4 regions of the Paenibacillus sp. P4_E11 genome follow, and region 1 is predicted to be linked to each of the others. Evidence: riboswitches for the same ligand, from Rfam matches in the RefSeq annotation. Region 1 holds a riboswitch; each other region holds the start of a gene.
What was found. A riboswitch is a leader RNA that binds a small molecule or an ion and turns the genes downstream of it on or off. The one in region 1 is predicted to bind cyclic di-GMP.
Positions count from the first base shown of each region.

Region 2: linked by a shared signal. The riboswitch ahead of AC1DWB_RS06060 (hypothetical protein) and the one ahead of AC1DWB_RS06540 (hypothetical protein) in region 1 are both predicted to bind cyclic di-GMP.
Region 3: linked by a shared signal. The riboswitch ahead of AC1DWB_RS18695 (O-antigen ligase family protein) and the one ahead of AC1DWB_RS06540 (hypothetical protein) in region 1 are both predicted to bind cyclic di-GMP.
Region 4: linked by a shared signal. The riboswitch ahead of AC1DWB_RS06890 (DUF3185 family protein) and the one ahead of AC1DWB_RS06540 (hypothetical protein) in region 1 are both predicted to bind cyclic di-GMP.

Region 1 is NZ_JBFUIX010000010.1:34,645-43,205, reverse strand. It holds gene AC1DWB_RS06565 (alpha-ketoacid dehydrogenase subunit beta) at 1-804, opposite strand, end outside; gene pdhA (pyruvate dehydrogenase (acetyl-transferring) E1 component subunit alpha) at 808-1,896, opposite strand; gene AC1DWB_RS06555 (alpha/beta hydrolase) at 2,220-2,948, shown strand; gene AC1DWB_RS06550 (lipoate--protein ligase family protein) at 3,214-4,197, opposite strand; gene AC1DWB_RS06545 (molybdopterin-dependent oxidoreductase) at 4,344-5,699, opposite strand; gene AC1DWB_RS06540 (hypothetical protein) at 5,982-6,272, opposite strand; cyclic di-GMP riboswitch class I at 6,348-6,432, opposite strand; gene AC1DWB_RS06535 (YjcZ family sporulation protein) at 6,608-6,727, opposite strand; gene AC1DWB_RS06530 (glycine-rich domain-containing protein) at 6,892-8,061, opposite strand; gene AC1DWB_RS06525 (hypothetical protein) at 8,195-8,446, shown strand; gene AC1DWB_RS06520 (YuzB family protein) at 8,538-8,561, opposite strand, start outside.
Region 2 is NZ_JBFUIX010000009.1:58,107-66,667, forward strand. It holds gene AC1DWB_RS06035 (ATP-dependent DNA ligase) at 1-336, opposite strand, end outside; gene AC1DWB_RS06040 (VanZ family protein) at 844-1,389, opposite strand; gene AC1DWB_RS06045 (hypothetical protein) at 1,402-1,650, opposite strand; gene AC1DWB_RS06050 (hypothetical protein) at 1,881-2,090, opposite strand; gene AC1DWB_RS06055 (hypothetical protein) at 2,285-2,488, shown strand; gene AC1DWB_RS06060 (hypothetical protein) at 2,590-2,799, opposite strand; cyclic di-GMP riboswitch class I at 2,888-2,971, opposite strand; gene AC1DWB_RS06065 (class I SAM-dependent methyltransferase) at 3,056-3,862, opposite strand; gene AC1DWB_RS06070 (cold-inducible protein YdjO-related protein) at 4,154-4,318, shown strand; gene AC1DWB_RS06075 (PrkA family serine protein kinase) at 4,404-6,299, opposite strand; gene AC1DWB_RS06080 (DUF2161 domain-containing phosphodiesterase) at 6,672-7,406, shown strand; gene AC1DWB_RS06085 (polysaccharide deacetylase family protein) at 8,111-8,561, shown strand, end outside.
Region 3 is NZ_JBFUIX010000049.1:4-4,906, reverse strand. It holds gene AC1DWB_RS18700 (S-layer homology domain-containing protein) at 239-2,551, opposite strand; gene AC1DWB_RS18695 (O-antigen ligase family protein) at 2,581-4,098, opposite strand; cyclic di-GMP riboswitch class I at 4,139-4,230, opposite strand; rRNA gene rrf (5S ribosomal RNA) at 4,402-4,518, opposite strand; partial or broken rRNA gene AC1DWB_RS18685 (23S ribosomal RNA) at 4,685-4,903, opposite strand, start outside.
Region 4 is NZ_JBFUIX010000011.1:4,020-12,580, forward strand. It holds gene AC1DWB_RS06870 (carbohydrate ABC transporter permease) at 160-1,113, shown strand; gene AC1DWB_RS06875 (carbohydrate ABC transporter permease) at 1,149-1,937, shown strand; gene AC1DWB_RS06880 (ABC transporter substrate-binding protein) at 2,013-3,389, shown strand; gene AC1DWB_RS06885 (hypothetical protein) at 3,462-4,334, opposite strand; gene AC1DWB_RS06890 (DUF3185 family protein) at 4,520-5,530, opposite strand; cyclic di-GMP riboswitch class I at 5,599-5,690, opposite strand; gene AC1DWB_RS06895 (cupin domain-containing protein) at 5,931-7,253, shown strand; gene AC1DWB_RS06900 (hypothetical protein) at 7,388-7,714, shown strand; gene AC1DWB_RS06905 (alpha/beta fold hydrolase) at 7,818-8,498, shown strand; gene AC1DWB_RS06910 (hypothetical protein) at 8,486-8,561, shown strand, end outside.

The DNA.
Region 1 (8,561 bases):
AGCTGACTTCTGCGCTTCCTGTACGACAATAGCACGGTTTGTCTTCTTGATCGACTCTACCAATGTATCAATGTCAAGCGGGCTTAATGTACGCAGGTCAATGACTTCCACTTTCGCACCACGAGACTTCTCAATCTCTTCCGCTGCCTTGAGGGAAGTGTGCACCATTGCGCCATAAGTAATAATGGTTGCGTCCGTACCTTCGCGCACAACATTCGCTTTTCCGATCGGAATCGTGTATTCTCCTTCAGGAACTTCGCCGCGGAATGCACGGTACAACTTGAGGTGTTCCATGAAGAATACAGGATCGTTATCACGGATAGCTGAGATCAACAAACCTTTGGCATCGTAAGGGTTGGACGGACATACCACCTTAATCCCCGGAGTTTGAATCATTAAGCCTTCCAGGCTGTCGCAGTGAAGCTCAGGTGCCTTAACACCGCCACCGAATGGAGTACGGAACGTGATCGGGCTGTTGTACTTGCCGCCAGAACGGAAACGCATCCGTGCCGATTGTGCCACGATGGAGTCCATCATTTCGAACATGAACCCAATGAATTGAATTTCCGCAATTGGACGGAAGCCCATAACGCCAAGACCGATGGCCAACCCGCCAATACCGGACTCTGCGAGCGGCGTATCGAATACGCGTTCTTCGCCGAACTGCTTCTGCAAGCCTTCCGTAGCCCGGAACACCCCGCCGACGTTCCCTACGTCTTCTCCGAAAATCAATACGTTCGGATCACGCTCCAGCTCTACTCTCATCGCGTCCGTAATCGCTTGAATCATCGTCATCTGTGCCATGGCTTACTTTCCCCCCATTGCGGCGATATAGGCCGCCTTCTGCTCTTCCAACTGCTGTGTTGGTGTTTCGAACATGCTGTCAATCAAGCCAGGTATGGTCATCTTCTCCGTGGACTCTGCCTTCTTGATCTGTTCAGCAACGGTTTCTTTCGCTTCTTCCATGACTTTGTTCTCGTCTTCTTCTGTCCAAAGTCCCTTGCTTTCCATATATTTACGGAAACGGCCGATTGGATCTTTCTCCACCCATTCCGCTTCTTCTTCTTTCGTACGGTATTTAGTCGGATCATCTCCGGACATCGAGTGCGGGGAGAATCGGTAAGTAATAGCTTCAATTAGAGTAGGACCTTCGCCATTGCGTCCACGTTCAGCTGCTTCACTGACTGCTTTGTACACCGCGAGCACGTCCATGCCATCCACTTGTACGCTGCGAATTCCGGCGGCAAGACCTTTCTGTGCGATCGTCTTGGCTGCGGATTGCTTCTCGCGTGGAGTGGAGATCGCATAACCATTGTTCTGTACGACAAAAATAACCGGGAGGTTGAATGCACCTGCGAAGTTCATGCCTTCGTAGAAGTCCCCTTGCGATGAGCCGCCGTCTCCGGTATACGTAATCGCTACATTTTTCAACCCGCGCTTCTTGAAGCCCATTGCAATACCGGCAGCTTGAACGATCTGTGCACCGATAATGATTTGCGGCATAAGCACATTCACGTCATCCGGCACTTGCCCGCCATGCTGGTGGCCGCGGGAATACAGGAACGCCTGATACATAGGCAACCCGTGCCATACGATCTGCGGCATATCCCGGTAACCTGGACATACGAAATCTTCCTTCACTAATGCGAACTCGCTGCCGATCATCGCAGCTTCTTGCCCGGATACTGGTGCATAAAAGCCCAGTCGTCCTTGACGGTTCAAGCTTACGGCACGCTGATCCCATACACGGGTAAACACCATGCGGCGCATTAGCTCACGCAATTGTTCGTCGCTTAGTTGGGGAACGGCTTCTTGATCGATTACGGTTCCGTCAGCGGAAAGTATCGTCAACGGTTGAATGTCTTCCATCCTGACTTCGGATAAGGATTTGCTCATGGCGATCACCTCGAACTAGAATTGTTTGCTGCCTGAATTGAAAACTGTTATAGTATATTACATAACCTGTTCCACTAAACTGTGTAATACTGTACCTATGGAACGTGTATTTCTCGATAATATCAAGTATAACAGGGCATACTCATTATATAGTACAGTTTTCAAAAAAGCTAGTGACAACTTTCCCTGCTTGCTTCTTGATTGTTCCTTGATTCCATCCGTTTTCCTGATTTACTTCGGTTATTTTGTGCCAAAATCAACGAAATAACTCCAGGTTACTATTAATTCAGTCCCTAGGCTGGACTTCAGAAGGAGACTTCGCTATGGATCAATCCATTTATTATAAACGCACGATCGTTAAGGAACACATACCCTCTCTGCATCTTCATCAAACACGGGTTGTTCGAATTGCGCTCCCCCCGGGATATAACGAGCTGTTGACTTACCCCGTAATATACTGCCAAGACGGTGAAGATTTTATTAATTTTGGACGGATCGTGACTCAATTGACACGACTTGTGTTAGATGAGGGGTTGGAGCCTGCCATCATCGTCGCAGTAGACGTGGATAAGGCGGTGCGGACTGAAGAATATGCGCCTGAGGGTACGCGGTTCGAAGCCTATTGCCGATTCTTCGTGGAAGAGCTCGTCCCGTTCGTTGAAGACAAGTATCCCGCTCGACCTAACACGCAATCTCGTGTGCTGGCGGGAGACTCGCTCGGCGGGACGGTATCGCTGCACTTGGCGTTGGATTATCCGGCCCTGTTCTCCCGGGTACTTACGTTGTCCGGGGCGTTTCTTCCCAGCACGCAAGATCGGTTGCGCTTGGAAAGCGACTTGTCTTCGCTTGAACTGTACATGCTGATCGGATTGCAGGAGGAAAGTGTGGAGACGAACAGCGGGGTATTCGACTTCTTGGCCGCGAACCGAATCTCGAGACAGCTGTTGGAGGAGCGACATACACGATTGACGTATTTGGAGAAGGATGGCAAGCACATCTGGGGATTTTGGCAGACTGAGCTGCCGGAAGCTCTACATCATTTCTTGGGTTAATTGGGGTAGAGATAGACGGATTTTCCGTCTATCTCCGCGCTTTCCGCCTTGGCTTGGGCGAGTTAGACGCATTTTCCGTCTATCTCATCGTTTTCCGCCTTGGCTTGGGCGAGATGGACGGATTTTCCGTCTATCTCGTGGTTTTCCGCCTTGGCTTGGGTAGAGTTAGACGGGTTTTCCGTCTATCTCATCGTTTTCCGCCTTGGCTGGTGCGAGTTAGACGGGTTTTCCGTCTAACTCACACCAGTCACTGAGGGCAAACCCATCAACTGTCATACCTCAACTTCAAATCCGCCGCCTTCTGCTGAAGCTCGTCCATCGATGGTAGCTGCGGATGTCGAGTCGTCAAGCCCCCCCACTGCTGCAGCGTTTGCTGCAGAGCTAAGGCGAATGTGCGAATCGTGATCCCTTTACCGCTGGCAAGGTTGGCTAGGCTACCCATCGTTCCGGACTGAATTCTCGGGTAAGCCAACCCTGTGTCTGTACCGCCGTCTTCCCCAACCTGATCATACTCATTAGCTCCTGTTACTTCTTGCTTTGCTCCTGTACTAGCTCCTGTTGCTCTTGCCTCCGCTCCCGCATTTCCAGCAGCTCCTGCTCCGTCCTCGTCGATACCTTGAGGATTCTCCTCGCCGGTCGCCATCTCATAGAACATACGCACCATTTGCGCACGACGCTCCGCATGGCCCTCCACAACAACGAAAGCTTGCACGACATAAGCGTGTTGCTGTCTGCGTTGCGAGATGCCGCAGAACTTCCGCCCATCGATAGACAGATCGAAGTCGCCCGGACAATACGAACCTGCTACTTCACCCGCTTCGATATCTACACCGAACCGTTGAAGCGTTTCAGTAATAAGCTGGCGCATCCGCTCGAAGCCAGCCCGAAAGTTCGGCTTGCCCACCGCATTCGGTAAGATAAGCGAGACGTTCAGTACACCAGGATCCAGCGGAACCGCCGCCCCACCAGAGTTGCGAACCCCAACTTGATAGCCTTGAGCGCTAAGCCAGCGAATGCCCAGCTCCGCCATAGGCAGGCGACGGTCGCGCAAGCCCAGCACCAATGCCTTCTCATGACGCCAGACGTGGGCAACAGGAGCTGCGCCTTCACCGACCTTGCGGCACATGAGCTCGTCATAGGCGAACGGGATTAATATGTCACCGACAAGCGTCCTTGCGCTAGTGTCGTGGATATACAAACTATGTTCCTTGTTGTGTTGTTCGGTTTCATCTTCACTTCTGGATGCCATATGTAGTCGTACTCCTTTCTTAACTCCTCCATATTACGTGATTTCTATACAAAAAGAAATCAACTTGAATGAACGCAAAAAAACCTCGATACCCAATAGCTGTAAGGAATACAGCATCCGGTTCGAGATTTTCTAAATAAGGCGGTTTAGATGTTGCCCTGTTTGGGCTTCAAACCGGGGACCCATGCGTCAGTATCATACCCTCGCACTTCCCAGTAGCCAATATGTTCTTTGTCGATCAATTCAATGCTTTGCAACCACTTGACCGACTTATACGCATACATCTTCGGAACAATCAGTCTGACTGGCCCACCGAGATCTTGGGGAATTGGTTTACCATCCAACAATACTGCAACCATTACATCACTCAGTGCAGCCTGAGCCATCGTCAGCGTATCCGTGTACACGCCGTCGCCGGAATAAAATTTGACGAACTTCGCTCTTGACTGAACACCTGCCATCTCCAGCAGCTTAGCTAGCGGAATGCCTTCCCACGTGTTCTTATACACCGACCACCCGGTTACACAGTGAAAGTCGCTTACTTGTACACTGCGATTCAAATCGATGAACTGCTTCCAATCCCAGGATTGTGGTCGATCCACCAAGCCGGATATCGTGAACTTCCAATCATCCGAGGAGAACGCCGGAATCGGCGTTACACTATAGATGCGATATTCGCCTTGACTCCCTCCGCCAAGCGGCACCACGGAGTCAGGAAGAGGCTGCGGAGCCGGGAGCATCCGGTTGCCGTCTTGATTCGGATCGTACTTCGCCAGGTCGATCCCTCCACTACCTCCGCCGAATAGCCATCTGGCGAATTTGGGCCCGATAAGCAGCACCAGCAACCCCACGAAGCTCCAGCGAATGAACGTGCGGCGAGTATACATGACGTCGCGCAGCTTATCCGTGAGTGAGCGGGGAGAAGGTGACCATGTCTTGGCGCTGCCGCTGACATCCGATTCAGAGCTGGCCGAGATGGGCTGACGCGGAGTCTCCCGACGTGCGGCTCCATCTTGTCGATCACGCTGTAGCACTGCACCAGGACGCTTCATCTTCAACCATCTGCTGCGCGTCACGGAGTGGTATATGGCATACGGCACGCCAACCCAAGTGAACAAATCATGTACAACGAGCATCGTGTTCGTCCAAGTCGTTGGAAAATGGCGGAACTGCCACAGAACTATGCCAGATATAATCCACCCCGCGAGCAGCACTAGTACAACACCAAGGTTCCACTGCTGCTCAGGCTTGCCGCGCAGTTGTCGAATGTGCCGGATCATACGCGGCATGTACATGAGGATGATCAGAGCCGACAATACACCAAGCCAGATATGCGCTTGCTTCGTCCACACCCGTACGGCCCCTAGCTCGCCCCTGATTGAAGGAATGAACAGGATGATCCCGGTCACGGCGAGCAGCAGCACTAACCAGGCATTCCATGTGTGCAGCACCGATAGCTTCTTGCCATACGACTTCTTCCTCCACCAGTCCCATAACCTCATTAGACTCCGCTCCTTATCATCAATCGCCTGGTATTCGCCGTCCAACCTTGATATGTGCCGAGTTCAATTATTAATTCCATTGTATAGCAAATAAGAACGTGACGAAAGGCCGTCAAGCGGCAAAATAACCCCACAAAAGTGGAAAGTGACGTGAGGCCTTTGAAGCAAACTCCTATTACTTTGCGGGGGGCCCTAGATTTTACAGCACAAAAAAAGCACTACGCGTGTCCGTCGGCACAGACAAGAGTGGCGCTCTATGTAAGTGGCATTCCCTTCTGAGTCTTAAGCGAATCGACGTGCTGTCTTATTTTGCAGCAAGTGGAACAACGATAGGATCGATTCGTGATGCATGGAGCAGCGAAATGAAATCTTCACTTCCCCTTTCCAATAAAACGTGAACAGACTGTTTTTTTGCCCGATGACAAGTTCCACATCCCAGCAATTATCATTCAGCTTGTACTTGTCCCGGTTAAAAAATAACTTAGGTCCTTCAGACGTGTGATACATACCAAAAAAATCGCCGCCTACCTTGAAATAAAACCCTTGTTCGGCCACACTTGTCTCGCCGTACACAATCCATCATCTCCTTTATCCCTAATTCGTATCGCTAAGCCGTTCGAGGTATGAATAAAAAAACTCCAACCCTCTTTCGGTAGCTGGCTGGCTTGACCCGAAGGCTGTAGCCCCTGTAGCTTTGCGCCGCTGGCTTTCGCCAGGTTTGCCATTATCGAGAATGTTCGAAGTTTGTCGTAATTTCTATAGTTGCTTACCAAGCATAATCTATTGTGCGTCCTTGTACATCGTTCTTTATTCCTATTTTACTACTCAATATGTCACTATTCGTCTTCCATACAGGGAAAAAACCGGGCAGGGACCCGGTTTCCTCGGTGATCGTCCTTCAAGCCGTATTAAATAAAGCAAGAACGAAGGATAATTACCAACAGAATGAATAATACCAATACAATACCAACGCTTGAAAAAGGACTAACTACTCCACAACTTGCACCAACGCCTCCAACGAATCCCATATTCAGTCTCCTCTCTGCCTTACAATATCTGTGGCTGCACCACACTAACTACTGTATGAAGGTAGGGAGGGGAAGGATTGGATATATGCCTGTTTTCCCAAAACAATAAATGGTATTCACCATTCCATGACTTGTATATGTCCATGATAGTTGGTATGGCGTCGTCAGTCTGAGGAAGATCCTGACCCTTCGCTTCCGCCACCGTCTCCTCCGCCACCATCGTTGCTATCGTTGCCACCACTGCTCCCGCCGTCCGACCCGTAGCCGAACCATTCCCCGCTGCTATCTGAACCAGGATCGGATTCATTACCGCTGGCATCATGGCTTTGTTGATCACTAGAGTCGTTATCTATTTCAATGTTGCCTACTATATCGCTGTACGCCCCATCACCAGCCATTGTATCGGTAGATGATTCTGCCGCCCGCTTCTGTTCGTTCAGCATCTCGTTCATCTGCTTCGCGTAATCGGTCGGCTGGAGTACGGAGAACAAGAGCATCGCACCTGCAATCGAAGAGAAGTCCRTACCTCCGAATCCTTCGGTTCTCCCGCTGCTTCCTAATGATTGATTCTGCAGATTAGATTGTTTGTTAAGGTATGCTTGCTGGATTTGGCGTTTTGCTTCCCGGATCAACCAGTCGACGGTTAGCTCGACTTCGCGATGCATATCCACTGATCTTCCATTGAACAATGATTGTTTCAAGGCATCCGGTTGTAGCCGTTCCAACTCTTCAATATGATCTATGCCGAGCGGTCCCTGGAAAAACCCTTGCCATATACGCGAACTATAAGTCATCGGCACGAACAGCTGTGCATACACCCAGTCGAACCATGCTTTCTCCTCCGGCATTGGTGACGCTTTCAAATACGGAGCATGATGCACGGCGAAACCAATGAACTTATCGCAGAACTGCTGGTATTCTCGAGTGAACAAGAGCATTTCATGCCAGATATCATCCACCCGACTGCTGAACATAGGTACGTTCTTCAGCACCGCTACAATAAGGAAGTATCGCTTCAACTCCACCAAATGCCAGTCATATTCCGAAGATGTAATGCGCGAATGACGTTGCAGCACCCTGTATTTGATCCGTTCGGCGTATTCGCCTTCGGCAAATGCTTGTTCCAGACGATCTACGGCCGGCTGCAGTGGTACACCATAACGCAATCCAACTGAAGCAGGCGGCGAGCCATTGAACACCAGATTGTCCGAAACTTCTCCACGCTTAGCCCCTTTCCGGTTAGAACCACGATCGGATGAAAGTCGGGCGCTGCTGGTGAAGGTGAATACTGCTAGCACTCCAATGGCGATAACAATCAATACTGTAAAAGACATGTCGGACGTCACCTGCCTACCGGGTTGTTTTCCCTTTTTTTCCAGTATAACAGATTCGCCTCCATACGACACAAAAAAATGAATAGCCCTGCATCTATGGTATGATAGAGTAAACTTGACCTTGAGGTGGAAGATGACTCCGAATCGTAGATTATTGAAACTTCTGGCCCTTATTGAACTAGGCTTGGCGATCCTATTCGCGGCCGCTTGCCTGTATGTGTACCTGGTTCAACCCGATTCGCTGCAACTGCAATTCATGCTTGTCATAATCGGCTTAGCGGGAATTGTGAACGGCTTGATTCTATTCCGCAAAGTGAAGCAATCCAGGAAACCTACACGAAGAAGTCCGCAGCGAGGAACGGCTGGAAAACCCAAGAAACGCTGAACTACCCATACCTGGAAGCAGCACGAAGAGCATCCGCCCGATAGTCGGGCAGGATGCTCTTCATACGACAGGCGAGGCTCGCCTGCAAGCGTTAGGCTTTCAAATACTTCGATGC
Region 2 (8,561 bases), on a different contig from region 1:
GAACACAATGTAGTTGGCCGGCAGCGTGGCCGATAGCCGGAGCACCTTGTCAGCCTTGCGCGCCTGGAATCGCTCCATCACGGATTCAAAGTCAATCACGCCGGTAGACTGATCGACGCAAGCGACCTCTCCGTCAAGTAAGATGTCGTCCTCTGCTAGATCGTAAAGTTCTGGGTATTGAAGAGTACAATCATTATTATGGCGAGTATACAACCGCGAGTTCCCGTCCTGGCGGGTGAGCAGCAGCCGATGTCCATCGATTTTCGGTTCGAATATAAAGTCTGGATGTGTAAATGGGTTTTTGGCTGTTTCGAGTAGCATAGGGGAAATAAACATAATCATCACCAGTGTAATCGTACCACTATAGGCTTTTGAGAGGTATTGGGGGTTAGTGGAAATAATAAAGGAGGCCCTAAATTATGAAGCAGGGCAATAAAATTCCACATGACTGAGACGCATGCCTTTTACATATATAAGTATTCTTGTCAAAGAAAAAAGAACAGCCAGGGACTAACCCCGCCTGTTTCTCGGACAGATATTATTTATTGTCACTTGATATCCCTAAACCGCTGTATAATCTCGGGGAGGAGGAAGAGTGATCCGAAAATAACCATAAACCCGACATCAACCCAACGCTATCCGTAGATCACTCTTTCATCTGAGGCATTTGTGGAACTCATTAAGCAACTTAAGCTTAGAGATTCTTATGCCGAACGTTCGCTATATAACAGGGTAGAAGACCTGGATCAAGCCGTAACCTAAATTACCTATTGGGTTGAACAACGGGGGTCCTTCACTTGGAACGGCTGTTTTTGCTTCAATCAACAATGAATCGACCAGTCTCTACTTCTTGACTATCTTCCCATGTAACAACAACAGGAGCAACATACACCCGATTCCAATTGCGGCCCCGAGCGTATCAACCGCCACATCTATCAATAAGGGCGTACGGTCCCCGGTAAGGCTCTGATGAAACTCGTCTGATCCCGCATACAAGAAGCAAATCAGCAGGCTGTACAGAAACAGCAGTCCCCGCCGTTTCATATGCCCTAGTGCAAATGCCACAGTCCCTCCCAGACAGAAGTATATGAATAGGTGCGCCCCCTTGCGAATAAAAAACTCCACAAACCCGGGTACCCCAAGGCGATTTATGCTGACGGTCTCACCGGCATAGTTAAACTCAATATTGGAGAACTGTTCGGAGATCATTTGCTCAGGAAGCAACTTATGAAGCTTCGGTCTGAGGTCTTGCTGATGGTAAGGCTGGGAGGAGAAATAAAAGATAACAGCCATAATAAGGACGGCTGGTATCCACCTGATGGTTGTACTTGTCTTCCTTTGCATGTCGTCCCCTTCCTGGCTAGCTAGCCAATCTTCAATCACATTCATGTAGAAATCTCGTTAGTCGCTTCGGATCGCGGTTATGAAGTCGTCCAGTTCATAGATGAAGCCGAATAGGATCGATATCCGCCAAAGTGCAATGGCCTTCGCCCCTTCATAGGGTGCCGACTCTTTCGTCTCAATGGCCGTAACGGCTTCTCTAATCGCGGAGCAGGCAAGTCCTCGTCTGGACATGTCCAGCATTCCACCAGGAGAGGACAACAGACACCCATCAATGGCAAAGCCGATATACGTGATGATCGATGTCATATTGCCGATGAATTCCAGGGAACACATGTTCACTCTTGAATTTCTGAATCCGTCTGAGGTAAGAATCCGGCTCGGTGCCCCTCTTTTCAACAGTTGTTTGAGATGGCGCGGCTGTAGCCGGGAAGCTGCTGGTAATAGTCTCCTGGGAAGAGAACATGGAACACCTTCATCCCTGCCTTCCGCACCGCTTGCAGCAGAGTGGGGAACACCATCGCGGCAATTTCATTCGATCATGTCAAGTATTCAACAGAGCGGTATCTGCCTGAAGACTCTTCGGGTGTCCCGAACGCACCAGCGTGCATCACAACGATTGCCGAACGGTTCAGATCGAATTCATAATCTGTCTTGGCCCAGCCGCCAAACCCTCCTGCAGGAATCTGGAGACTGAAATCTGCATCATGCTGTCGGTAATAACAAGTCGGCATTCGGACGATGCTCATATGTATTACCTCCTAATTGTGAATCATTCTCTCATCATACGACCAATTGCTAACATAATGCTACCTTAACACAATTGGAATCAAATATTACATATCCCGAATTCGCGGCACAAGATGCGGATCGTACGGTTATCAAGCCTCCTACGAATCATGATATAATGCTTGCATCATCCGAGTAATGGGAGGCCCCGCACTTGTTTACTCGTAAATCATCGGCTGTCGAGCCTTACTCGGCCTGTCACTTCTGGTTACTGCTTGCGGCGGAAGAGAGTATTACCGGTTACAACTACGAGCCCTGGCACATCCGCTATGTTGGGATTGACATCGCCAAAGAAATTTCCGAACGTGGTATAACGCTAGAGGTATACTTCCAGGATGCCGTGCCTGTCAACAAGTAATGATGTACTTGTGCTAACAATCTAAGAAGACGAATAAGAAGCCCGGACAATGGAGTCCGGGCTTCTATTATGTAAGGTGCGTATTCCACAACTCTCGCTCGTTATCGGGCCAAGCCATTTTTGTATTCCTGACAAGCGAGACAAGTTGAAACATCGACGCAAGTCGGATTCATCTTGCCAGTGAACTTCGTACAGTAAATCGGGGTCTTGAATTCAATATTCGAAGAAATCATCGAGCTGTAAGCGCAATTTCCAATCAATTCGACAGTTAATCGATGCAAATCGGTCTTCAACTGCTTCACTTCTTCCATTAATTAGCACCCCCTGACACTGATGTTGTCGCATTGCTAAACAATTAAAAGAACGCTGCCCATATGACAGCGTTCATAAGATCCGCTAGAGGGCAACCCGGCTGTCATAGCTTGCGCTGAAGACCCGTAGCTTTGCGTCCCCGTCTTTCGATCGGGTTTGCCAAATCATGCTAATGTACTACCAACCAGAGACTATAGTATCATAGATTCCCGCCCTTGTTTAATAGGCATATCGGACTATTTGTTATTCATGTTGTCACTTCGGCTTCCTGGCCTCGAATCGCAGTCTCACATAGTCCGCCATCCAGCCCTGTTCTCCATACAATGCTGGCCTAACTTCCTGTTCGATCTCCTGATAAACCGTCTCCAGCTGTTCGTTCGTCAACCCTGATGTGAAGGCTCCACCGAACATCCCGATCCAATGGAGAAGCCCATGTTCGCGGTCATTCAATGCCGTCGGACGTTGGAAAGTCACGAGACGATCGACCGTGAAGCCCTGATCTTCCAGCAGTGTGGCATATTGCCCTGCGGTCGGGAAATACCAAGGATTGCAGGCTATGGCATCTATACCGCGCCTCGTGACGGCCCGTTCCAGCGCCGTGGCAATGTGCGCTACGTTGCCCTTCGCGCCGAACTCGCCGACGAAGCGGCCGCCGGGCCGCAGCGCATCCCAGACGCCGCGGATCACATCCGCCGGGCGCTTCATCCAGTGCAGCGCCGCATTCGAGAAGACGGCGTCATAGGACGGTGATGTGCGGAAGTCTTGTGCATCGGCGACCTCGAATGGCAAGCCAGGGTACTTGGCCCTAGCCTCAGCAATCATCTCCGCCGATGCATCCATGCCTTCTACTTCCGCGCCTGATGAGGCGATCAGAGCAGTCAGATCACCGGTACCGCAGCCCAGATCAAGTACCCTCATGCCGGACTGGGGATCAAGCCAGTTCACGACTCCCTTGCCGTACTCCGAGACGAAGCCCAGCTGATTGTCATAAAGCCTCGAGTTCCATACCTGACTTATGTTGATGCTCGTTGTTCCTTGATCCACACTTGCTTTCTTTTCCATAATAGCAGCTCCCTTGATTAAATGATCTAATTCTTTACTTGTTGGTTTCATTATGATCCCAGTCCAGTTATACGTCTAATATATAGAAGCTTTAATATTAATAGGTAATTCCTATAATAGGATGACATAATAATTCCTGCACCTCACTCGATTTCATTTCGTCGGACTTGCTGGAATTATTAATTATTTGTAATGAAACTTGATATCTGTTACAGTGCCATAGGAATGTTTATTGATTCGGGAGGGTATATTGATTTGTTAACAGAGACAGCAAAACCAGAATTAACTCCAATGCCGATATTCAGGTGCAACAATAAGGAATGCAAAGCATGGATTCGCGAGGAGCTCGCTTCATCACCTTCACCAGATTGTCCGTTGTGTAAGGGGAAGATGGTTCGCAGCTTCAAGCATCTACCCAAGCTCGCTAAGACGCCCAAGCCAAGGAAGCGTCCTTAACTGCATTACGACCTCATAGCATACAAAAAAGTCCGGAACCTGCTGACATTCAGCTAGCTCCGGACTTTTATTTTGGTGGGGTTCTTTAGCGATTCAGGAGGCTTCCTACATAGCGCAGCAGCTCATTGGCTGAACCGGTCGTATAGCCATGCTCATCAACGAGTCGTTTGATTACTTCGTTGATTTTCTTCAGTTGGTTCTCATCTGGCGTTTTCGTCGACGTCGTAATCTTGACAATATCCTTCAAGTCCGTGAATAGCTTCTTCTCGATTGCTTCACGAAGCCGTTCATGACTGCCGTGCTCGAACTTCTTGCCCTTGCGGGAATATGTCGACATGCGGATGAGAATCTCTTCACGGAACGCTTTCTTCGCATTCTCTGACACCCCGATCTGCTCCTCAATCGAACGCATGAGTCGCTCATCCGGGTCCATCTCTTCACCGGTCAACGCATCCTTGATCTTCTGCCAGTTGCAATACGCCTCGATATTGTCCAGGTAATTGTTGAACAGCGTCTTGGCCGACTCCTCGTACGAATAGACGAACGCTTTCTGCACTTCTTTCTTCGCCAGCTCATCGTATTCCTTGCGGGCTACGGAGATGAAGTTCAAATACCGCTCACGCTCTTCCTTCGTGATAGAAGGATGTTGATCTAACCCGTCCTTGAGCGCACGCAACACGTCCAGGGCATTGATGAATTCAAGATTTTGCCGGATCAATGCGCTCGATATCCGATTGATTACATATCGTGGATCGATGCCGGTCATGCCCTCTTCAATATACTCGTTCTGCATCTCCTTGAGGTCGGCGTCCTTGAAGCCTTCCACCGTTTCTCCATCGTACAGGCGCATTTTCTTGACCAGATCCATCCCTTGCTTCTTGGACTCCTTCAGCCTCGTCATGACAGAGAAGATCGCAGCAGCCTTTAGCGAGTGAGGGGCGATGTGGATGTGCTTCATGTCACTCTGTTGGATGAGCTTGCGGTAGATCTTCTCCTCCTCCGACACCTTCAGGTTGTAAGGAACAGGCATCACGATCATTCGCGACTGGAGCGCTTCGTTTTTCTTATTGGAGATGAACGACTTGTATTCGGATTCATTCGTATGGGCCACAATGAGCTCATCGGCAGAAATGAGCGCGAACCGACCTGCTTTGAAATTGCCCTCCTGGGTGAGCGATAGCAAGTTCCACAGAAACTTCTCGTCACACTTCAGCATCTCCTGGAACTCCATCAGCCCGCGATTGGCCTTGTTCAGTTCCCCATCGAAACGATAAGCCCGTGGATCGGACTCCGTACCGAATTCCGTAATGGTGGAGAAGTCGATGCTGCCCGTGAGATCGGCGATGTCCTGCGATTTCGGATCGGATGGACTAAACGTCCCGATGCCAACTCGTTCTTCTTCCGAGAGGAAGATTCGTTCGATCATGACCTCTTCGATCCGGCTGCCAAATTCGGTTTTGAGCCGCATCGCGCAAGACGGACAGAGGCTGCCTTCAATCTTGACGCCTAACTCGCGTTCGATGTCGGCACGGAGCTGGGCTGGCACCAGATGCAGCGGTTCCTCATGCATCGGGCAGCCTTTGATCCCATAGAGCGCCCCATCCGGCGTCCGGGAATAACGTTCCATCCCACGTTTCAGCATCGTCACAATCGTGGATTTCCCGCCGCTGACCGGCCCCATCAGGAGCAGGATCCGCTTTTTCACATCGAGGCGTCTGGCTGCGGAATGGAAATACTCCTCGACGAGCTTCTCAACGGTCCGATCGAGCCCGAATATTTCATCTTCAAAAAACTTGTATCGTTTCCGCCCATTCTCCTCAGTTATCCCGTGCCAAGCAATCATATCGTACACGCGCGAATGCGCGGTTTTGGCTACACCGGGATTGGCTTTGACAAGATCGACATACTCGGCAAACGTACCGCTCCAGGCGGCTTGTTCCTGCTCCCGACGGTGCTCCGATATCCGTTTAAAAATGTCCATGGTGCCCTCCTCTCATCTGTACACGGCTAAACGCGCTTTCCTGTTCTGAGCTATTCCCTTTTGTATGTCTAGTTGTAAGCCGATGCTGAAGACCATCATGAAAACCAATGCAAGCCGATTGTGTACCGAGTGCGAGCCAACTCTGTGTCAATTCTGATACAACTCCGTATTCTTAGTGATACCGCAGTTGACTGCGGATTTCTTGACGCTGGGGTTTAGATTAGCAGTGTATTACATCCATATGCATCAAGCCCTGCGAAGTTGCCCAAAAATTTGCTTGAAGAAAGCTCAACTTTGCAATTATGGTATAATGATCGTGAGTTATTGTCAGGAAATATGACACATCGAACAAGTAAAGGAAGGACGAACAGGATGGCGATCCAAAGCGAAACCGAGCTTTATCTTCCTGTCAAAACATATTGGGAAACGCTAGGCTATGAGGTGAAGGGCGAGGTCAAGCATTGCGATATGGTGGCAATCCGCGGGGATGAGCCGCCTATCATTATTGAGCTGAAGAAAACGTTTAATCTACCTCTCGTCATTCAGGGAATCGATCGGCTGCAGCAAGCCGACAATGTGTATTTGGCTGTGGAGCTGCCCGCCACGGGAAGGGCGCCGCACCAGTTGAAGTGGTCCGAGCTATCCCGACTGTGCCGCATGCTCGGACTAGGCCTCATCACGGTGCGATTCTACTCGAGGCGCAAACCGAAGGTCGAGCTGCTCTGTCATCCTGAGCCTTACACACCGCGACGCAGTAAGGTGAAGGCTACTCGCTTGCTGTACGAGTTCAAGGAGCGCTCCGGCGACTACAACGTGGGCGGCAGCACGAAGCGCAAGCTCGTCACGGCCTACCGCGAGAAGGCGCTCTACTGTGCGTATTGTCTGCAGCAGAGCGGACCTTCGAGCCCTCGGCAGCTGCGAGAGCGAACCGAGAACGCGAAGGTGCAGCCGCTGCTGCGGGACAACGTCTACGGCTGGTTCGCCCGCGTCGAGCGTGGCGTGTATCGCCTGACCGACGCAGGCGAGCAGGCGCTGGAGCAGTACGCGGACATCGTCGCGCATATGCTCTCGGGCAAGGCCATTGCTGCGGCGGTGGCGCGGGATTGATGCTGCACGGTCGATTTCCGGCCCTACAGGGGGGGGCGGCGGCGTTTCGTTGCTGCAAAGCCGATTTCCGGCCTTACAGCGGGGGGCGACGCCTTTTCGTTGCTGCAAAGTCGATTTCCGGCCTTACAGCGGGGGGCGACGCCTTTTCGTTGCTGCTAGGCCGATTTCCGGCCCTACAGCCGGGGTAGCGACGCCTTTTCGTTGCTGCTAGGCCGATTTCGAGGCTGTCGATTCATTTCTCGAGCTGTAAGACGATTTTTTCGTCTTACAGCTCCTGCGGCTGGCGTTTCTCGGGCTGCAAGACCGATTTCGAGGCTGTCGATTAATTGTGAACAAGAGGAGTGGAAAGTGAAAAAGAGGACCCTGGCGAGTTTTGGCTTGAACCTCCTTACCGCGAAATCCCTTATACAATCAAACAAGATGTTTGAGCATAAGGGTCCTTTTTCACTTGGAACGGCCGTCTTAGCTTCTATCTACAATGAATCGACAGCCTATTTTTCGTCTTACAGCACCTGCGTGGAGGTTCAAAAAATTTTTCACTTGGAACGGCCGTTTTCCCGACAAATCCGCAACCGCTTACAGAATAAAATAGGAGGCCCAACAAAAAATAAAAGGAATGAATCTAGTGTTCCTCGTATATGTATATAGTAGAAAAGTCCTGCTAGCTGCTAGGGGTACGATATTGAATCGTGGCGGTGTCATAGATGGGCAAAAACAAGATGGTCAGCGTAATGACGATTTGGATGATCGTGACTGCAGTGGGAATTGCAGGTTGCACGAAAAAAGAAAGCAGTCAGTCTGTTTCGCAGAAGTCGGCGAACTCAACCGAGTCTGCATTCGGATCGACTGCGAGTTCAGCCACCGAACCTGCAGCCAGATCAGGATCCGGATCAAGGTCTGGATCTGAAGTAGGATCAAGATCAGGACCTAATCCAGCATCAGGAGTGTCGGCTGGATCATCACCATCTCATGCATCACCCGATTCCAAATCTGCAACCGCTTCCTCATCTCCATCTGTCTCTATATCGAGTTCTCAGTCTTCCGCACATGGAACAGGGGAGCCATCCCGATCCAATCCGCCTAACGAACAGTCGATGTCGATGAGCCTCTCAACGTCGGGTCACCCGGACACGAAAGCAGAAGTGTCTGTCGTAC
Region 3 (4,903 bases), on a different contig from region 1:
ATATACCTACTCATCTCTCCATATAAAGAATCTCAGGTCCGCAACGAATGTTATACATTCATATTTATTCAGCTTACGAGTAGGGGAACCTCCGGTTCCACTCCGAAATCTAAAAATATCTGATCTGTAAACGAAGAGGGCACCACTAAACGCTTCAGTACGGTAAAGAACTTATTCTTTCTGATATCTCAAAAAAGCCTCTTCCCGAAAACTCGATTCGGAAAGAGGCTTCTTACAATTATTTATTCACATATCCCGCCGCTTGCAGCAGACCCTTGACTACAACGGCCGCTTGTGCACGGGTCGCGGTCTTAGCCGGAGCGAGCTCGGTATCGGCAGTTCCTTGCATAATACCGGCCTGGACCAGTTGGGCGAACGCCGATTTGGCCCAATCGCTGACGGAACCGGCATCGCCGTACGCAGCAAGCGCTCCTGCGGATCCGTTCGAACTAGCTTCCTTACCGGCAAACGCAAGGGCTCTGGATGCCATTACGGCCATTTGTTCTCTTGTCAATACAGCATTCGGACGAAACGTTTGATCCTCAAACCCGCTGACTAGCCCTGCTTTTACCGCAGCTCCTACTGCGCCTGCAAACCAGTCATTTGCGGATACGTCCGTGAAAGATGAGGCTTTGCGATCTTCAGTCAAGCCGAAAGCCCGTACCAACAACGATGCGATCTGTACTCTTGTAATCGAATCGTCAGGCATGAAAGACGAATCTGTCATTCCTTGCACGATCATTTTAGAAGCTAACCACTCTACATCCTGTTTGGACCAATGCTTAGCTAAATCCTCGAATGATTTCTGATGAGTGACTACGGCGTACATGCTGTTTCCGTTTCGAACCATCGATGCCTGGGTTTGGCCGTTTACTGTCGAGAATATCGTTGGAACAGGGTAAAATGTCTTCGTTTCCGAATCATATCGCACACCCGCCAGCTGACTAACGTCAAATATTCCTGGCAGCGTGATCGTTCTGGTCACAAACGTGTTTCCAAAATCGTTAACCAGTACGCTCTTGCCGCCTGCTTCGACGCGGATGGAGAATTCGTATGGATCACCAACCAGCGTCATTCCGGACGAAGTCGCTTGATTCGCAATGGGAGCCGCTGGGGATCCGATTACTTGCTCCATCGTCACGATAACCTTTACCTGTTCTATCGGGACTCCAAGGGTTTGCACGATGCTTTGCAAATTCAGCACGCTCAAGGGAAGCTCATACCCGACATGACTCCCTTGTATGGACAGCACGGCATTCGGGGTTTTAGTCGCTGCACCTGATAGGATGCCCGCCGGGAATTCCACTTGAGCAGTCGCCGCTTTCGTTCCGCTAATGTCGATGGCAACGATTTGATTCGCTTCAGCCTTATTCTTCAACAGGTCCAATGCCTGCCCCAGCTTATCGCCGGTCAGCACTACTTTGGCAACCAATTGGCCATTAGACTCGGTAGCTTCGGTCACGGTAACCGCACCGCCGCCCAGTTGAACCCCTTGGTCCGTTTCTTTGATGCTCGGATCTCCGGATGGTGCAGTGCCCGGGCTCACACCGCCCCCATTTCCATTTCCATTGCTATTGCCATTTTCATTTTCAGTACCATTACCATTGCCAGAACCAGAGCAGCTGCTCATATCAGCGAACGGCGCTCCCGCGCCTTTGCTTCCAGGCGTACCGTCAGGTGTAACTACCCCGATGTTCAATTTGTCGAAATACACCCGGCTCTTGGTAACCATAAAGTTATCCGAATCGATATACCCTACGGACACTCTGGCACTGTACAAGCCTTTGGTGGTCGGAAGCTTAATTTCATCCCCATCTGCAGTCACGGACAGCTTGAGCGTATATTGATGTCCGGCCGTCAGCTTGGCGCCTGCTTGCACGATAAAGTAGTCGGATTTCTTCTCAGCCTTGTTCAAATATACGGACTGACTAACGGTATCGTCCCACAGTGTAAAATCAGAAGCGTACACCGCCTTAAGTACACTGGACGAACCGCCCCCATACGGCAAATCTACGGAAATCGTATCCGAATCGTTATCCGCCGCCACGAAGTCCACAAGCTTGTCTCCAGCCATTATATAAGCGGCTTCCGGATGCACCGTGAAAAACTGATGGCCGGTTGTTCGGTAAGGACCCAGCCGCCATGAATCGGAGGATGCGTAAAACTTGTAGTTGTTGAATCCGCCGTATTGGACAACCTCTACCGATTGCCCGCAAGCGTTCATAATGATTTTGCTCGGCGCGTTATTCACCCCGACGTTAAGCTCATATCTGGCCAACTTGAGCGGAGCGTTATTGTCGTCGTATGTAATATATTGGCTCGCCATTTCTTTCAATGGAATGCTCGTCAGCTCGTATACGGCATTTTGAACGCTGACTTGCACTTTATTAGGATCTTGCACGTAGACCGAACCGCTCAATTTCCCCGTTGAGCTGTCGTACGTGAACTGCACGGTTGATGCGGCATACGATATAATCGGCAGCAGCATCGAGGTTAACAACGAAATCGTAATCATGTAGCATAGGCGTTTCAGGCTTCGAACTTTGTTCATGTTTCCTCTCCTGTTCATGTTGAATTGCGCTAATGGGACAGCGCTTTATCTAGATCAACCCTGAGGGATTGATATAAATCTTCCTTGGGTACGCGTCGAATCGCTTCGTTCAGCTGCGCATTCGCCAGAACCAGCCAGGCTTGGTCACCCGTTTCGTTGCTTTGCCTGACATACGCTTTGGCCGATTCATAGAGGATCGTATGGGACCACGGCATCAGGGAAGCCCCTTTCTCAAAGCCCGCTTGCGCTTGCTCCCACTTCTTCTGGTTGACTAGCTGAATCGCTTGTTCTTTTACCATGTACCCGACGCCTACCCACATAACGAAAGCCATGCAGCAGATTGCCGTACTTGACACGAAGATCGTTCTCAGCGGGGGCTTATTGCCAGCGGAACGAGCCCTCGGCTCTTTGCTTCTATGAAAGGGGACCGACAGCACAACGACCAGCAAGCCAAAGAGAAGCGGGAACTCCAAATCAATATCAAACCCCGCATGCACCAGCATACAACCCGCCAACAGCATGGCCGCTTTCGTCCAAAACGCGTTGCCGGCCAATACGTCAAAACGCCTTATATGTCGAAATCCTGCTATATAAAAAGCTACAAGTGCAACCAGAAAAACAACCAACCCGATAACCCCTATGTCCAGAGCAAGCTGAATGTAATGATTGTGCACGTAACGGACATAATACATTTGAGATCTGTAGGCGGCTTGGATGATGCTCCATCCACCCCCTCCGGTCCCGCCCAACCAATAGTCCCGAATGACAGACAAGCTGTCTTGCCAATAGACCAGTCGAATTCGAAATTCCGACGTCTCCGGCTGGATGCTCTTCACCCGCTGCCACAAAAACAAGGCATCCGTTCTTACCAGAGCAGCCAATAGGTAGCCTGCGGCATGAGCGGCCCCGGCTAACACCACCGCCGTACGGCATCTAGCTTCCCGGAATACGACTAGCGTGAGCAACAGAGCCCCGGCCCACAACACCCAGACGGAACGGGACATCGTAAGCAGCAAGCCTGCCGCATTCAGAGCCATTAGCACGAAGTAGAACTTATGACGTTGTTTGAGATAGAGGAGAATGGCAAGCAAAATAGCCGCAAGCAAGTAGATCGCCATAGCGTTGGCATATTCGAATGTCGACTCCAGACGTCCATTCCGATCCATATGAAACGCAATTCCGATGATCGATACGATGCTCCCGCTCCATACCCAGGCTTTGTATAGGCTTGTCCGCTGTTCGGGCGTAATCGTTGCAGCTAGCAGGGCGATCGGAACCAGACTTGTCACCTTGATCGCTTCAAGCAGTGCTTTCTCGTGGTCGACCGCATAGGCTATGGAGCCCCAGTAAAGCGCAACCAACAGCAATATAGGTCCGTGGTAGTAGGGGTGAAACGAAACGGATTTCAGTACATAACCGGCAATAAGGGCTACACCGATTGAAATAACCGTCATCATCAAATAACCCGTCTCGTAAAAATATCCTTGAAACCCAGCTCCCATCCACAAAAACAGGCAAACCATCCAAATATTCACACCGAATTTCATATGAAATCCCCTAAAATGACAAAAAGAAACCAAGCTCATTTAGAGCAACCCGGCTATCTTGCCGCCTGTTGAGGCGGGGTAGACCCGTGGCTTTGCGTCTCCGACTTTCGTACGGATTTGCCTTTTTTCTTATTCGCCTGGCTTCTTTGCATGTCGATTGATGTCGAATTAAGCACTGTATTATAATATACAGGTTTCGCTCCATATTTACAATAATATCTGGAATTTTTTTTCATACTCCCAGCACCTGCAAAACAAGAGAACCCCTACATATTGTAGGGGTTCTCTTGTTTATCTGCTCCTGCTTGGCAACGTCCTACTCTCCCAGGACCCTGCGGTCCAAGTACCATCGGCGCTGGAGGGCTTAACGGTCGTGTTCGGGATGGGAACGCGTGGTTCCCCTCCGCCATCGTCACCAAACGAAGTGCGTAATAAGGGTATAGATCAGGTTTCTACACAGCCATGTGTAGATCACACTCTTCAGGACGGACTAGCCATCCTGTTAAATGCTTATTCCCTGAAAACTAGATGCGAAAGCGGTAACGAGCCGCAACTTGTATAACTGGTCACTCCGGGTAAGAGTGAATAGGATAAGCCCTCGACCGATTAGTATTCGTCAGCTCCACACATTACTGCGCGTCCACCCCGAACCTATCAACCTCGTCGTCTACAAGGGGTCTTACTAATTGGGAAATCTCATCTTGAGGGGGGCTTCACGCTTAGATGCTTTCAGCGCTTATCCCGTCCGTACTTAGCTACCCAGCGGTGCCTCTGGCGAGACAACTGGTACACCAGCGGTACGTCC
Region 4 (8,561 bases), on a different contig from region 1:
ACGGACTTCTTGGCTGCAGCCAAGAAGTCCGTTTGTTAATGGAAGAGAAAAGCTCTTTACGAGATCTTTACCCCCAGTTGATACAACTCTAATATTTACCATTTATAATAAACCCGGTGGGGCAACCCGCACATTCCAAATATGGAAAGGGTGGATGCATTGGAAACGGTTAATAAGAAGCTTCTGTTGCTGCAGAAAGCCGGCTCGGCCGTGCCTAGTCGAAGTCGCGCAGGAATCTTGCTGCGATGGAAGGAAGCGGGGTTAGGTCTGCTGTTCTTGTTCCCGTCGATTGCGATCTTCGCCATCTTCCTATTCTATCCGATGCTGCAGTCGATCAACCTCAGTGTTCACTCAACCGATCCGCGCGGGCGGATTGCCCATTATGTCGGACTAGACAATTTCACAGATCTGTTCCTGTCCGAACGATTCTATAACAGCCTGAAGGTGACGGGGTTGTTCACCTTGTACACCGTCCCAACAGGCATCCTACTTGCGTTGCTGTTAGCCGCCCTTACATATAGGCCTTTACCTGGCATTCGGCTGTTCCGCTTCGTCTTCTCCATGCCGATCGCTTTGTCTGTAGGAACTTCGGCTGTGATCTGGATGCTATTGTTTCACCCCACGGTAGGCATGCTTAATTACGTCCTTAGTTTGGTTGGTGTTGACCCTGTGTTCTGGCTATCCAATCCGAATTGGGCACTTATCTCTGTATCGCTCATGACGGTGTGGATGAACTTGGGCTTTACCTACATCATCCTGCTAAGCGGGCTGCAACAAATCTCGTCCGAAATCCATGACAGCGCGAAGATCGATGGAGCGGGGCTTATCCGGACATTCTGGAGCATCATGGTGCCGCTTGTATCGCCAACATTGTTCTTCGCTGTGATTGTCTCGATCATTAGTGCCCTGCAATCGTTCGGCCAGATCCACATCTTGACCAAGGGCGGTCCGATGAACACGACGGATGTTGTGGTGTACTCGATCTATCAGGAGGCGTTCGTCAATTTCCGCTTCGGGTCAGGTAGCGCCCAAGCGCTTGTGCTGTTCGTTCTGATCTTGCTGCTTACGTGGGTTCAATTCCGCGTGTTCGAGAGGAAGGTGCACTACCAGTGAAGTTGGCCTCGTTGAATCGACGTATCCCGCTCTATATGGTGCTGATCGTCCTGTCTGTCCTAATTGTGTATCCGTTATATTTTACGTTCGCCTCTGTCTTTATGACCGAGCAGGAGACAAGTGTATTTCCACCACCTTGGATTCCAAGCCAACTGTACATGGGCAATGTTGTAAAAGTGCTGGAGCTTGTCCCGATCGTCGCTTTTCTCCGCAACAGCTTGGTCGTCTCCGCCCTCATCATGCTAGGTCAGCTTGTCACAGCCAGCATGGCGGCGTATGCTTTCGCTTTTCTGCGCTTCAAGGGCAAGGCGTTCCTATTCTCCTTGTTCATGGCTACAATGATGATCCCTTGGGAAGTGACGATTATTCCCAACTACTTGACCATGAAGCGCTGGGGCTGGCTCGATACATATGAAGGCTTGACCGTCCCCTTTCTCGCGACCGCGTTCGGCACGTTTCTGCTTCGTCAGTTTTTCCTGCAGCTTCCTAAGGAGCTGTTCGAGGCGGCGCGTATTGATGGCTGCGGCCATCTGAGGAGCTTCGCCCTGCTTGTATTGCCGCTGTCGCGCCCAGCGCTCTCGACGCTTGCCGTCTATTCATTCCTCTCGGCCTGGAACATGTACCTGTGGCCGCTCCTGATGACGAACAGCGAGAAGATGCGCACCGTCCAGATTGGCATCTCGATGTTGCAATTCGAGGAGATGACGTCCTGGAATCTAGTATTGACTGGGGTAACGTTAGTGCTGCTGCCTTCACTCTTGCTCTTGGCGTTAGGATTGAAGCAACTCGTGTCCGGCTTAACGGCTGGAGCTGTAAAAGGCTGATTGGCATGGTGTTCCGCGTCTGTGTGAACAGGCGCTCCAAATACACGTACCATATAAAAGGAGAGATACGAAGCTATGAATCCGTTCCGTACGAAATCGTTGGCTGCCCTGCTAGTCCTACTGATGGTATTCCTGACCGCATGTGCCGGAGGGGGCAAAGAACCTTCCAACGCTTCCACCCCTAGCAGCACACCATCGCCAAAAGTTTCGGCTGAGCCGAAAACCGTCAAAGTCGTCTGGTGGCACTCGATGAGCGGGGAATTGGGCAAGGCGGCGGACAAGCTTGTCGACAATTTCAACAAGAGCCGCAAGGATGTGCAAGTCGAAGCTGTTTTCCAAGGTACATACGATGAGAGCTTAAATAAAATGAAAGCTTCGATGGATTCCAAGAGCGGTCCATCGCTTATCCAAGTGTTCGAAATCGGTAGCCGATTCATGATCGACTCCAAGGCGATTACCCCGGTACAGAAGTTTATTGATGCCGACAAGTTCGACTTGTCCCAGCTCGAAGATAACATCGTGAACTATTACAAGATGGACGGCAAGCTGAACTCGATGCCATTCAATACGTCGAACCCGATCTTGTACTACAACAAAGACATGTTCAAAGCGGCCGGCCTAGATCCAAACGTATCACTCAAGACATACGACGATATTGCCAAGGCAGCCAAGGCGTTGACCAAGGATGGTAAAGCTGGAGCCTCCTTCGCGATCTATGGCTGGTTCATGGAGCAGTTCTTCGCCAATCAAGGTGCGGAATACCTCAATAATGGCAATGGTCGGAGCGGACTAGCAACGGAATCTCAGGTGAATTCCGAGGCAGGTGTGAAGACGTTAACGTGGTGGAAAGAGATGGTCGACAACAAAACCGCGACCAACCTGGGTCGCAAAACCGACGATACCAAAAAAGCGTTCGCCGCCGGACAAATCGCTATGACGCTCGATTCCACCGCATCGCTTCGCGGCATTGTGAGCACGGCTGAAGGAAAGTTCGAAGTCGGGACCGCCTTTCTGCCGAAGCCCGCAGATGGCAAAGATGGAGGAGTCGTCGTAGGAGGGGCGAGTCTGTATATATTGAACAACAAGCCGGAAGAGGAGCAGAAGGCGGCTTGGGAGTTTATCAAATATTTGGCCAGCCCCGAAGTGCAGGCACAATGGCATATCGATACCGGCTATTTCCCAATTACGAAGAAAGCGTACGATCAGCAGATCGTTAAGGATAACATGACGAAGTATCCACAGTTCAAGACCGCTGTCGACCAGCTTCATGCGACAAAGCCGAACACGGCTACGCAAGGCGCCGTGATGGGCGTATTCCCGGAAGCTCGTCAAATCGTCGAAGGGGCTATCGAGGAAGTGTTGAACACGAAGAAATCCCCGAAGGAAGCGCTGGACGCTGCCGCGAAGAGCATCAATGAGAAGCTGGTACAGTATAACAAGAGCGTGAAGTAATGGCGTAGAGAAGCAGCCCCCGGCATGGATGTGCCGGGGGCTGCTTTCGTGTAAGACAACAATCATTCGAACTCATGGGAAATCGGCATAACTCGGACGTAATCCTCTTACCGTACCGCCTTCTGCAATTAAGAGTGTATATTGCGAAGCACGTAGGGCAAACAGGGGTTCATTCCCGATGGTGTACAAATTGACTTGTTTGAAATCTTTTATTTCCTTTCTGGCGTTGAATGCTTGCATCAAACCGACTTGCGGAAGCTTGAGCACGTCGTTCATATTAAATCTCGCGTTTGGTCCGGAATCGAGTGCGTAGCGAATACCGAACTTTTTCTCTACCATAGCAAAATCCTGCTTGTTATAGAGATCAGCAAATTCCTGGCCGATCGTGTAGAGGTCGGATGGTAGTTCACTATATTTATAGTCCGTCCTTACATTATATATTTTGCCGATACGTCCCACTTTCCAATTGCCTTTTTCCTGGACAATATGAAGGTAGAGATAATTGTGCCCTATTTCATTACTATTATAATAGGCGGCATACACAATGGCTTCTTTCCCGTCTGCTCGAACGTCGACATTCCAAATCGAGAGTGGATATTTTGCATTTACCGTATTGTCTTTCAATCTGCTTACCACGTCAGCGCGAGTAGGGTGATCCGGGAAAACAATCCATGTATTTTCTTGAATGCTCCAGAATGGTTTATTCCCTGGTCCGACGATCCGACTGAGGTCTTTACTTACTTTTCCTTCATAGAAAGCTTTTGCGAAATAATCCGGTAACGCCTCATATTGCTTATTATTCACATTTTGCACAAAGCCAAGAGCGAACGTGCGAATGTTCTGTAATCGTTCAACTGGAGTTGCGCCTTTACTGAACACTTTGGAATTCGCTGGCTGCGAAGCACTTGTTGTGGTCGATTGGGGCGAACGTTCATCATTGTCCACTTTCGCGCGGCTATTCCATATCATAGCGCCTCCAACCACAAGGACTGCCGCTAATAATCCGACAACTAGCTTCCTGCGATTGCCGGGAAGTGCTGTGGTCGGTTGCTCAAATGAATGTCCACAATCGTTGCAAAACTTGGACCCCTCATCATTCTCGCGCTTACATGCTGTACAAATCATCGTGTCTACTCCTCTGCATCTATAAATCGTTCACCACATTGCTTGCAATAAAGGTTACGGATTTCATTCTTCGTCCCGCATTTCGTACAAAACTTGTGCGTTCGATTCGGATGCACGGTTGGCACGATTGCCCCGCTTGCACCTTGTTGCTCCTCTGCTTCGATTCGGAAAGTCTCACGTACGGCAGCTTGTTCAGACTGCGCTACCTGCGCCTGTTGCGGGAGATGAGTATGTAACGGCATGGCACCTATCGGCTTCCGCTTGATCCCCAGCATCACAATACCAGCAATCGCTGCGATCGAACCGAATACGATATAAGTAACGCCCGGATTCCCCGCATCCTTCTTTGTAAACTGTGAAATCATGTTTTTGATCTGCTGTTCGTCCGTGTTCATCTGCACGATCCCATAAACCACAAGCAGGATACCGCCAACAAGGAGGATGCCGCCGATAATGTAACGAATGGAGTCGTTCGTTTGGAATGATCCGGCTGTCGATGGTTTCGCTGCTCCGGCTCCTGACCACGGTGTTGCTGCAGACACAGTAGATCTTGTCCCCGACTGAATACCCGATTTGTTTCTCTCGCGAATCCATAGAACAAGTGCGACAACCGCAAGCACAACTAATACGATCAGAATGGCTAAGCGGAATACACTGAATGATGTTTTGGCCAGGATGACATATAGACCGACAAGTATGTATGGTGAAAATTTCACAGAGTTTTCAAGCTTCAGCCATAAGTACATAAGAACCAGCGATACAGCGTAATATAGCGCTAAGAATATCACTACTGGACTAGAATCAGATACATATAGCTGAGTATAGTACGCAACATCCCCTATCATTCGGGTGGAGAGACCCATCACATCGTAGATGAAGCCAATCAGTAACAATATCCACATCGCATTTTTAATAGAAGCCGACGATCGGATGATGTTGTTCTGTTCCAGCAGTTGTTTTACGAATACCGACGCACATCCAATTATCAATAGCAGCCACCATGAAAAGCTAATCATTCTCTCTTATCCTCCTTCTTGATGTCACAACCTACGCAATTGATGCACAGCAAAAAAACGAAGTTGTATAAAGCAACCCGGCTGTCATCGCTTCTGAAGGGAAGCATTAGACCCGTGGCTTTGCGTCTCCGCCTTTCGTACGGATTTGCCTTTGGTTCATTCGACTTCGTTATCGGCTCACTGGTTCTTAATAACCATAATATGCATCTTGCTGCTCATTAAATTCGACATACGATAGGAAAATCCTGCAATTAATGTCGAATAAATGAGTAGACTTAAAAACGTAACAAAACACAACCGAGCGAAAGTTAGGACATAGAGCAGCGGGTCTGGAAGGTGTACGATTAAGATTAGAAAACAATTACATCTGACTTGGTGACGGAATAGCGGGAGGGATCGCATGAAAGCGGTGTTGGTTGGCTTGGGCGGATTCGGATCAGGGTGGTACCGGAGACTACGGAACCTGCACAGCGACATCCAATTGATCGTGGTGGATGTCGACCCTGGCAAGAATGAGGAAGTGAACGTGGACCGTGTGCCCTTCTATACATCAGTGGGGGAAGCGATCGAACGAGAAAAGCCGGATATGCTGGTGAATGTGACGCCAAGGCAGGCGCATACCGCGATTAACCATTTGGCCTTCGACCACAAGCTTCCGGTGTTCTGCGAGAAGCCGATTGCCGATAATTATAAGGATGCTATCGCGGTCGTGGAAAGGGCGGAGCGAGAAGGCATTCCGTTCATGATCGCTGAGAATTATCGCGCTTTCCCAATTGTTCGCAAGTTGAAGCAGTTGCTGCATGACCGGTCCATTGGTGATGTCCGGACGATTCATTGCGATTTTTATCGCCTTAGGGAGAAGGTCACGGTGGAGCCGACCGAGGTGCTGGAGGAATTGTACGTGCATCATTTCGACTTGCTTCGCTATTTGACGGGTCGCGAGGTCGGGAGCATCATGGCCGTACAGCGTCATGAGTTGCATCTTGTAATGGACATGCAGGCAGGTATTCAAGCAACGTTTCGCGGCTCCACGATAACGAGAGGTAAGCAGACAGAGTGGTCCGGCGATTGGCGAATCGAAGGGACAGCAGGCAGCTTGGTCCTGGAGGATAAACATATAGAGCTCACCACAGCAGAAGGAACTGTACGTTTCGATGATTTCAGCGATGTGGATGCTTCAGGCCCGTTCAGCGAATTCCTGGCATCCCTTCGGGAGAATAGGGAAGCCGAAACGAGTGGGAAGAGTTACTTGAAGAACCAGGCGTTGGCGCATTATGCCAAGGTATCGTTGGGAACGAACCGGATGGTGGACACTTCCAGCAGTTGGGGATACGGGCCTATGGTTATTCGCAACTTCCTTGAAGCGGATCTGAAGGAAACGGTGAGTCATCGTGGAAAAGGGACGATCCAGGGAATCCGATTGTACGGCGATAACGATTTCGATACACCGGTCAAGTTTCTGGGATACAGCGTTATCCCGCCGGGTAATTCGATTGGCTATCATGGTCACCGAGACGATGAGGAAATGTATATCATCCTGGAGGGGACCGGTGTTATGACAGTCAACGGGGAAGCAAGACCGGTCAAGGCTGGTGATGTGGTGCTGAATAAACCTTGGTGGAAGCACGGATTGGAAAATGACGGAAGCCAGCCGCTGAAGCTCATTATCTTTGAAGTGGGGCGATCATGCGCTCCTTCTTGGACAAACAACAGGACTGATTAATCATCTGGTCAACGTGTTGCCAACCGGCGTGCAATTGGCAGTCATTGCGGTGTCGGTGCTCCCGATCATGCTCATTGCGTCATTTCATTGCAAGCCGGGAATCCCTATAAGATCGAAAGGCAGGCGAGTATCGAATGGACCCATTAGCATGGCAATCTGTACCACCAGGCGTATGGACGATGACAGTAGGCAGCCCAGAGGGGCTGTCTCCACCGTCGTATATGGATCGGCAGCTGAGGAAGGTAGCAATGTCTCGGCTGCCGAATGCTCCTTTTCCGTTCGAGTCGGTGGAGATGACTGAGGAGCCTTTGACAGGCGGAGGAAGCCTGCTCTCTAGCGATCCGAAGCAGGATACCGGGGAAACGCATGCGCCCGTTCCGCTGGTGATCAGCGATCGGGGATACGGGATAGCGGCTGGACGAACAGGGTGGCGATTCGGACAGAAGAAGCTTCCTATATAAGTGCGTGACATATATCTGAAGTGGGGGAACGAAGTTCTAATAAGATGGGAGCGAATATAGATGAAAGACGAACGAATGGGAGGGCAAGTCGAATTGCTTTGGGATGTCGAGCGGCTCGGGAATCCCCCCCAACCATTATTATGCGCAGGGGTTTGAAACCGACGGCTTGCAGGCTGTCTATTACGAGGCGATGCCGTATCAAGGGAAAGCAACGCGTGTGTTTGCGTACTATGGTTTTCCGAAGGAAGCAGTAGGGGAGCGGGTGCCAGCGGTCGTTCTAGTCCACGGCGGCGGCGGTACGGCTTTCGCCGAATGGGTGCGGATCTGGAACGAGCGGGGCTACGCCGCCATCGCCATGGATCTGGAGGGGCATACGCCCGCCGACAAAGGCGAAGACGGGACCCGCCCGCAGCATGCCTGGAGCGGGCCATCGCGGCAAGGTGAATTCAGCGATTACCAACTGCCGCTGATCGACCAATGGATGTACCATGCGGTGGCTGACGTCCTGTTGGCGCATTCGCTCATCCTTTCGTTCCCGCAAGTGGACCCGAATCGAATTGGCGTAACCGGTATCTCGTGGGGCGGAATCTTGACAAGTCTTGTTGCCGGATTGGACGACCGATTCAAGTTCGCCATTCCCGTATACGGCTGCGGGTATTTGTTCGAGGCGGGCAACCAATATGAGCGAGCATTCGCCTCGATGGGAGAGGAAGAGCAGCGGGTTAGAGCTTATGGGATCCTTCTGCATACTTGCCTCAGGCGAGATTACCTATGTTGTGGGTGAACGGAACGAACGACTCCCATTTCCCGCTCACTATATTCGGCAAGTCGTACGAAACAGCGAAAC